2 regions of the Thermus caldilimi genome follow, and region 2 is predicted to be linked to the other one. Evidence: riboswitches for the same ligand, from Rfam matches in the RefSeq annotation. Region 2 holds a riboswitch; the other holds the start of a gene.
What was found. A riboswitch is a leader RNA that binds a small molecule or an ion and turns the genes downstream of it on or off. The one in region 2 is predicted to bind thiamine pyrophosphate.
Positions count from the first base shown of each region.

Region 1: linked by a shared signal. The riboswitch ahead of thiE (thiamine phosphate synthase) and the one ahead of EBI04_RS11740 (thiamine ABC transporter substrate-binding protein) in region 2 are both predicted to bind thiamine pyrophosphate.

Region 1 covers NZ_CP038452.1:496,706-500,091, reverse strand. Annotated here, with positions in the region: gene EBI04_RS02475 (NAD(P)/FAD-dependent oxidoreductase) at 1-293, opposite strand, end outside; gene EBI04_RS02470 (thiazole synthase) at 290-1,075, opposite strand; gene thiS (sulfur carrier protein ThiS) at 1,076-1,270, opposite strand; gene thiE (thiamine phosphate synthase) at 1,257-1,877, opposite strand; TPP riboswitch at 1,972-2,081, opposite strand; partial or broken gene EBI04_RS02455 (nitrite/sulfite reductase) at 2,207-3,386, shown strand, end outside.
Region 2 covers NZ_CP038452.1:2,214,388-2,217,773, reverse strand. Annotated here, with positions in the region: gene EBI04_RS11745 (ABC transporter permease) at 1-612, opposite strand, end outside; gene EBI04_RS11740 (thiamine ABC transporter substrate-binding protein) at 665-1,699, opposite strand; TPP riboswitch at 1,721-1,815, opposite strand; gene EBI04_RS11735 (alpha/beta fold hydrolase) at 1,854-2,702, opposite strand; gene EBI04_RS11730 (hypothetical protein) at 2,672-2,911, opposite strand; gene EBI04_RS11725 (fuculose-1-phosphate aldolase) at 2,908-3,386, opposite strand, start outside.

The DNA of each region.
Region 1 (3,386 bases), 730 kb from region 2:
ACCTGGGACAGGGCCACCACCTGGGTGCCGCCAAACCCCGCCTCCACCTTCCATCCCTTGGCGGCAAGCTCCTCGAGGAGGCCTGGATAGTACTCCAGGCCGAAAAGGGCCGCCTCCAGAACCTCCCCGGAAAGCCCCTCGGGATAAGGAGCCAGCATCCCCGCACTGGCCAGGGTAGCCGCTCCCTCCTTACCGGCATCTAGGAGGAGGACGGAAAGCCCCCGCTTCCTGAGCTCGTAGGCGGCGAGGGTTCCGATAATCCCCGCCCCCACCACCGCCACCTCCACCCTCACGGCTTAGGACCTCCCAAAGGGATGCCCTCCCTGGGGCTCGAGGGGCTCGCCACCTCCCGGGGTCGCATGGGGCCGGCCAAAAAGGCCCTCCTCCCCGCCTCCACAGCCAAACGAAAGGCCTCAGCCATGGCCACGGGATCTTGGGCCTCGGCAATGGCGGTGTTCACCAGCACAGCGTCCAAACCCATCTCCATCACCTCCGCTGCATGGGAAGGAAGGCCAAGCCCTGCGTCCACCACCACCGGGGGCAGTGAGGCCTTCTCCCGGGCGAAGAGCTCCAAAAGGGCCCGGGTCCTCACCCCCCAGCCGGAGCCGATGGGGGCCGCCAGGGGCATCACCGTAGCCGTGCCCTGCTCCGAAAGCTTCTTGGCCAGGACGAGGTCAGGACCGATGTAGGGCAGGACCAGGAAGCCCTCGTCGATGAGCATCCTCGCCGCCCTCAGGGTCTCCACGGGATCGGGGAGGAGATAGGTGGGGTCAGGGATCACCTCCAGCTTCACCCACCTCTCCCCGGTGAGAACCCGGCCCAGCCGGGCTATCCTCAACGCTTCCTCCGCCGTCCTGGCACCTGCCGTGTTGGGCAGGAGGCGCACGCCCCCTAAGGCCTCGAGGAGACCCACGTGCCCGGGCATCCTGGCCTCCACCCGGCGGATGGCCACGGTGACCACCTCGGCCCCCGCAGCCTTTATGGCCTCTCGCATCACCCCGAAGTCCCGGAACTTGCCCGAGCCCAGGATAAGACGGCTTTTAAGCTCTATGTTCCCGACCTTCCAGGTGTCCATCTAGCCTCCTTGCATGAGGGTGACCACCTCCACCACATCCCCCTCCTTCAGGACGTGATGAGGAAGCTCCCGCCCCAGGTAGGCCTCCTCGTTGAGGAGGACCGCCACCCGGGAAAGATCCACGTCCAGCTCCTCCAGAACCTCCCTTAGCGTCTTGCCCTCGAGGGGCTTAGCCTCCCCGTTAAGCCACACCATAAAGCCGCTCCCTGAATGCCCGGGCCGCCCGCTCGGGGTTCTCAGCGTCCAGGATGGCGCGGACCACCACAACTCGGCGCGCCCCAGCCTCCAAAACCTCCCCCAGGTTCTCCAGGGTGATTCCGCCGATGGCGTACCAGGGCCCCTCCCCCAGGTTCTCCCGGGCCCAGCGCACATAGCCCAGGCCCGCGGCCTGCCTCCCCGGCTTGGTGGGGGTTTCCCACACAGGGCCTATGGAGAGGTAGTCCACTCCTTCCTCGAGGGCTCTTAGGGCCTGTTCGGGAGCGTGGGTAGAGCGGCCCACCATCCCCTGAAAGAAGCGCCGGGCCTCCGCGGGCGTCAGGTCCCTCTGGCCAAGGTGCACCCCATCCGCTCCCAGAAGGGCCGCCAGGTCCGGCCGGTCGTTGAGGAAGAAGGGCACCCCATACCGTCGAGCCAGGGCCAGCATCCTCTCCCCCAGGTCCAGGATGGGCCTCGCCTCCCAGTCCTTAGCCCGAAGCTGCAACACCTCCACCCCACCCGCCAGGGCCCGTTCCGTCCGATCCAGCACCTCCTCCATGGACCAACCGGGCCTCGGGGTCACCACCAGGTAGAGCCTTCCCAGCAAGCTTTCACCTCCCCAGCGCATGTGCCCTACGGGTAAAGCCTCAAGCGGGTATCCAGGGCCCACGCGGCCTGGGGAGAGGTCGGTTTGTAAGGGGATTCTTCCGCATAGGCTTCCCTCCGCCGGCATTACCCGGATCAGGTTCTAAGGGTTGCTGGGAGAAACCCAGCTCTCAGCCCCTCCATTGGGGCACCCCTAGCCTGTCCCCTCCACTATAGCATGCGGGGCTCTCGAAAACCCGACCTGGGGAACAGAGCCTATACCCTTGATTTTCATACACTCAATGGTATATTATGCCGGGCAATCCCCCGGGAGGGGGGAAAGGAGGCAGGATGGCAGGACTCAGCGCGGAGGCCGAAGCCGAAATCCAGTATCTGGAGGCCATGATTGCCCGCCTCGAGGCGGGGGAGGAGGACCCCGAGGACTTCCGGGTCTACCGCCTGAAAAACGGCATCTACAGCATTCGGGGAAGGCCAGAGCACCACATGGTGCGCATCAAACTCCCCGTGGGCCGGGTAAGCCCGGAGGCCCTAAGGGTTCTGGCAGAGGTGGCGGAGCGGTATGCAGAAAACCGTCTGGCCCACGTAACTACCCGGCAGGCGGTGCAGCTTCACCACGTGCACCGAAGGGACGTACCCCACGTCCTCCGGGCTGTAAACGGAGTTGGCCTCACTACCCGCGAGGCCTGCGGCCACTCCATCCGAGCCATCACCTGCTGCCCGTACGCCGGAGTTTCCCCTGAGGAGCCCTTTGACGTGACTCCCTACGCCGAGGCCGCCTACCGCTACTTCCTCCGTCACCCCGTGGGGCAGAACCTGCCCCGCAAATTCAAGATTGCCTTCGAGGGGTGCGCCACAGACCATGCCCGTACCCCCATTCACGACATCGGGGTGGTGGCCGCGGTGGAGGGGGGCAAAAGGGGCTTCCGCCTTTATGTGGGCGGGGGCTTGGGAGCGGCTCCCATGAGCGCGGAACTTTTGGAACCCTTCACCCCAGAGGAGGACCTCCTCCCCACCATGCTGGCCATCATCCGTCTCTTTGACCGCCACGGTAACCGCAAGGTCCTAACCCAAGCCCGGCTCAAGTTTCTGGTAAAGAAGTGGGGAATTTCCGCCTTCCGCGAGGCGGTAAGGGAGGAAAGGCGGATCGTGAAGCTCACCGCAAGCGGTGAGGACCTAAAGGCCTGGCAACCTCCGCAGGACCTCCCACCCCCAAGCCTTCCCTCCCCTCCCAGGAAGCCCTTCTCCTTCGCTCCCGGGTTTGATGCCTGGCGCCGCACCAACCTCTTTCGTCAAAAGCAAGAGGGCTACTACACCGTGGCCGTGCGCCTTCCCCTTGGGGATATCACCCCGGAAGGGCTCAGGGCGCTGGCGGATATCGCCGAAACCTACGCTGGAGAAATAAGGAGTGCCATCAGCCAGAACTTACTCCTTCGCTTCGTGCCCGAGGACGCTTTGGGTGGGCTTTACGAAGCCCTGTTGCGGGTGGGCCTGGCCCATCCTGAGGCCCACA
Region 2 (3,386 bases):
CACCTCGAGGGTGGCGTACCTGGGCCCTCCCAGAAGGAGAGGGACCCCGAAGGCGGAAAAGGCGTAGATGAACACCAAAAGCCCCGCGGAAGCCAAGGCGGGGAGGAGGAGGGGAAGCCCTACCCTTAGAAAAGCCCTGGGACTCGAGGCCCCCAGGACCCGGGCCGCCTGCAAGGGGCCTTCCAGGTTCAAGGCCACGGGCAGGAGGATCCTGAGGGCAAGGCCCAGGTTGTAAAAGATGGCCGCCAGAAAAAGGAGGGCTTGGGTACCGTAAAGGTCCACCCCCAAGACCCCCTTCGGCCCCAAAAGGGCCAGAAATCCCAGGGCCACCACCGGGGTGGGGAGGACAAAAGGCAAGGTGGAAAGAGCCAGGAAACCCCCCCTAAAGGGAAAGCGGCGGCGGAAGAGAAAGGCCAGGGGCAGGGCCAGGGACAAGGTGAAGAGGGCGGAGAGAAACCCGTACTCCAGGCTCCAGAGGTAGCGCTCCCAGTAGTAGGGGTTCGCCAGGGCCCGGGCAAACCCCTCCCCTACTCCCAGGGCCAGGATGCGGAGAAGGGGGTAGAAGAGGGCCAGGCCCAGGAAGAGGAGGACGAAAAAGCCTCCGTAGGCCATCCCCCTAAGCCTAACCCCCAAGGCCCAGGGCCTTCCCAGCCTGAGGGAGGCGCTACCGCCTGCCCTGGCGCACCGCCTCGGGGCTTTGCCCCTGAAGGACCACCTTGGTCCACTCCTCGATCCAGCGCTCCCGGTTCTGGGCCATGACCTTGGGGTCCAGGCGCACGCTGCCCAAGGGTTCCGGGGCGAAGCGGAACACCGGGGGCAAAGCGGCGTCCCGGCGGGCCGGGTACATCCACATCTCCGTGGGGATGTTCTCCTGCACGGGCTTGGAGAGGAGCCAGTCCACCACCCTCTTGGCCCCTTCCAGGTTCTTGGTCCCCTTCAGGATGCCCACGAACTCCACCTGGAAGAAGGCGAGTTCCGGAAAGAGGTTCCCCGTGGGGGGCTCTTGGTACTTGCCCTCGGAGTAGTAGACCTCGGCGGCAGGGCTGGTGGTGTAGGAAACCACCAGGGGCCTATCCCCCTTGTAAAGGGTGAAGTGGGTGTAGTAAGCCTCGCTCCAGCCCTTGGCCACCCGCACGCCCCCGTCCCGGAGCCTGGCCCAGAAGTCCAGGTAGCCATCCTCGCCGAAGCGGGCCACCGTGGCCATGAGGAAGGCCAGGCCTGGGGAGCTGGTGGCAGGGTTTTGCACCACCAGGAGCCGGGCGTACTCGGGACGGGCCAGGTCCGCGGGGGCCTTGGGCAGGGGACGGTCCTTGAAGTAGGCCCGATCGTAGTTGAGGCTCACCCAACCGTAGTCCACGGGAAGGGCGCGAAAGGTGGGGTCCAGGAGCAAGGTGGCCTTCAGATTCTGGATCGCGGGGCTCCGGTAGGGCAAAAGGATGTCCGCCTCCAGGGCCCGGGACAAGAAGGTGTTGTCGAAGCCGTAGATCACGTCGGCGATGGGGGCTCCCTTGGTGAGGATGGCCCGGTTCAGGGTCTCCCCGGCATCCCCTCCTTTGAGGAAGCGGAGCTTCAGGCCGGTTTCCCGCTCAAACCGGGCGATGAGCCCCTTATCCAGGGAAAAGCTTGCGTGGGTGAGGACGGTGATCTCCTGGGCAAAGCCGAAGGCCAAAAGGACCAGCAGGGCAAAGATCCTTAACATAAAACCCCTCCTTGTCACCGGGAGGGGCCTTGGTCACCTTCCCTACGCCGGCATTACCCGGATCAGGTTCCAAGGGTATCTCTCAGCCCCACAAAAGGGCACCCCCGGTGACGCCCTGAGTTTACCACCCTTCCTGGCCCTGGAAGGGCATCCCTCACACCTTCCAGGGAGCCAGCAGGCCCTCGAGGACTTCCCGGAAGGCCTCGCCAAAAGCCTCCGGCTGATCGATCCAGGGGTAGTGCCCGGCCCCGGGTATCACCCGGATGGGAGCTTTGAGGCGCTCCGCCACCTCCTCGGCATAGGGATAGCTGGTGCCGTCCTTCTCCCCCACCACCAGGGCCACCGGTTTGCGGCTTGGGGAAAGGTAGGGGGTGTAGTCCAGCCGCCAGAGGCCGTTTTTCCAAAAGGCCAAGGCCGGAGTATCCGGCCCCAGGATGCCCGAGCCCTCCGCCACCCACTCGTACTCCAGGCGGCCATGGGGGGTGGGGAACATGAGGCGGTCAAAGAGGACCTTGGGTTCGGCCTTCTCTAGGGCAACCTTAAGGTTTTGCTCCGGATCGGGAAGAGACTCGAGCCCCGCAGCCTCCGCAAGCCTTGCGGAAAGCCAGGGGAAGCTCACCCAGGGGGAAAGGAGCACCGCCCCCAGGACCCCCGGGTAGCGGCGGAGGAGCTCCAGGGCCACCAGGGCCCCGAAGCCGTGGGCCAGAAGATGAAACTGCTCCAGCCCCAGGGCCTCGGCCAGGGCCACAGTATCCTCCACCAAAGCATCTATGGTGAAAAGCCTGGGGTCCTGGGGAAGCTCCAGGCTCCGGCCGGAACCCCGCTGGTCGAAGTAGATGACCCTGAACCCTTCCAGGTAGTCCTGAAGCCCTTCCCTGAGGGCGTAGGCGTTCCCCCCAGGCCCCCCGTGGAGGACCAGGAGGGCCGGGGCCTGTTCGTCCCCCACGTCCTCCACGTAAAGCTCCGCCTCCCCTACGGGGATGTAGCCGATTTCTTCCCGCATCCCCTATAGACTACCCCATCCTCCAGGGTAAAGGCCCAAACCTTAACCCCGGGCAGGGCCCTGGCCTTGGCCAAGGCCTCGTCGCTGGCGCCGAACACCTCCAAAAGCCACACCCCTTCCCCCGCAAGAAGCCAGTAGGGATGGGGAAGCTCCCGGGCCAAGTCCAAAAGGGCCTCCTTTGCCTTACCCTCCACAAAGACCACCCTCATCCCTTCCCCCAAAGGCGGTGATAGAAGAGGATCTCCGCGCTTTCCTCCAAGGTGGTGAGGAGGCTATAGGCCTCCAGAAGGGCTTCCTCCGGCTTCTCCTTAAGCCCTATGGCGAAGGCCCCGTGGCCCCGGAGGAGGCAGGCCCGGTGCTCCTTAAGGCCCTCTGCCACGGCCAGGGCGGCCTCAAGGGTGGCGCTCACGGTTTGGGGAGCAAGCACCGGCACTGCTTTCAGGTAGTACTGGCCCTCGAGGTCCAGGGGAACAATCCGGTCCAAATGCAAGGAGAGAGCCACCGCCACCCGGGGATGGGCGTGGACGATGGCCCGGGCCGGGGTCTTGCGGTAGACCTCCCGGTGGATCACGCTCTCCACGCTGGCCCCCTCCGGGAAAGGGCCCTCGAGGGGCACCTCCACCAGATCCTCCGGGGAGAGGCGGGCCTTCTGCACCCCGCTTCGGGTGATGAGAAAGCCCTCCT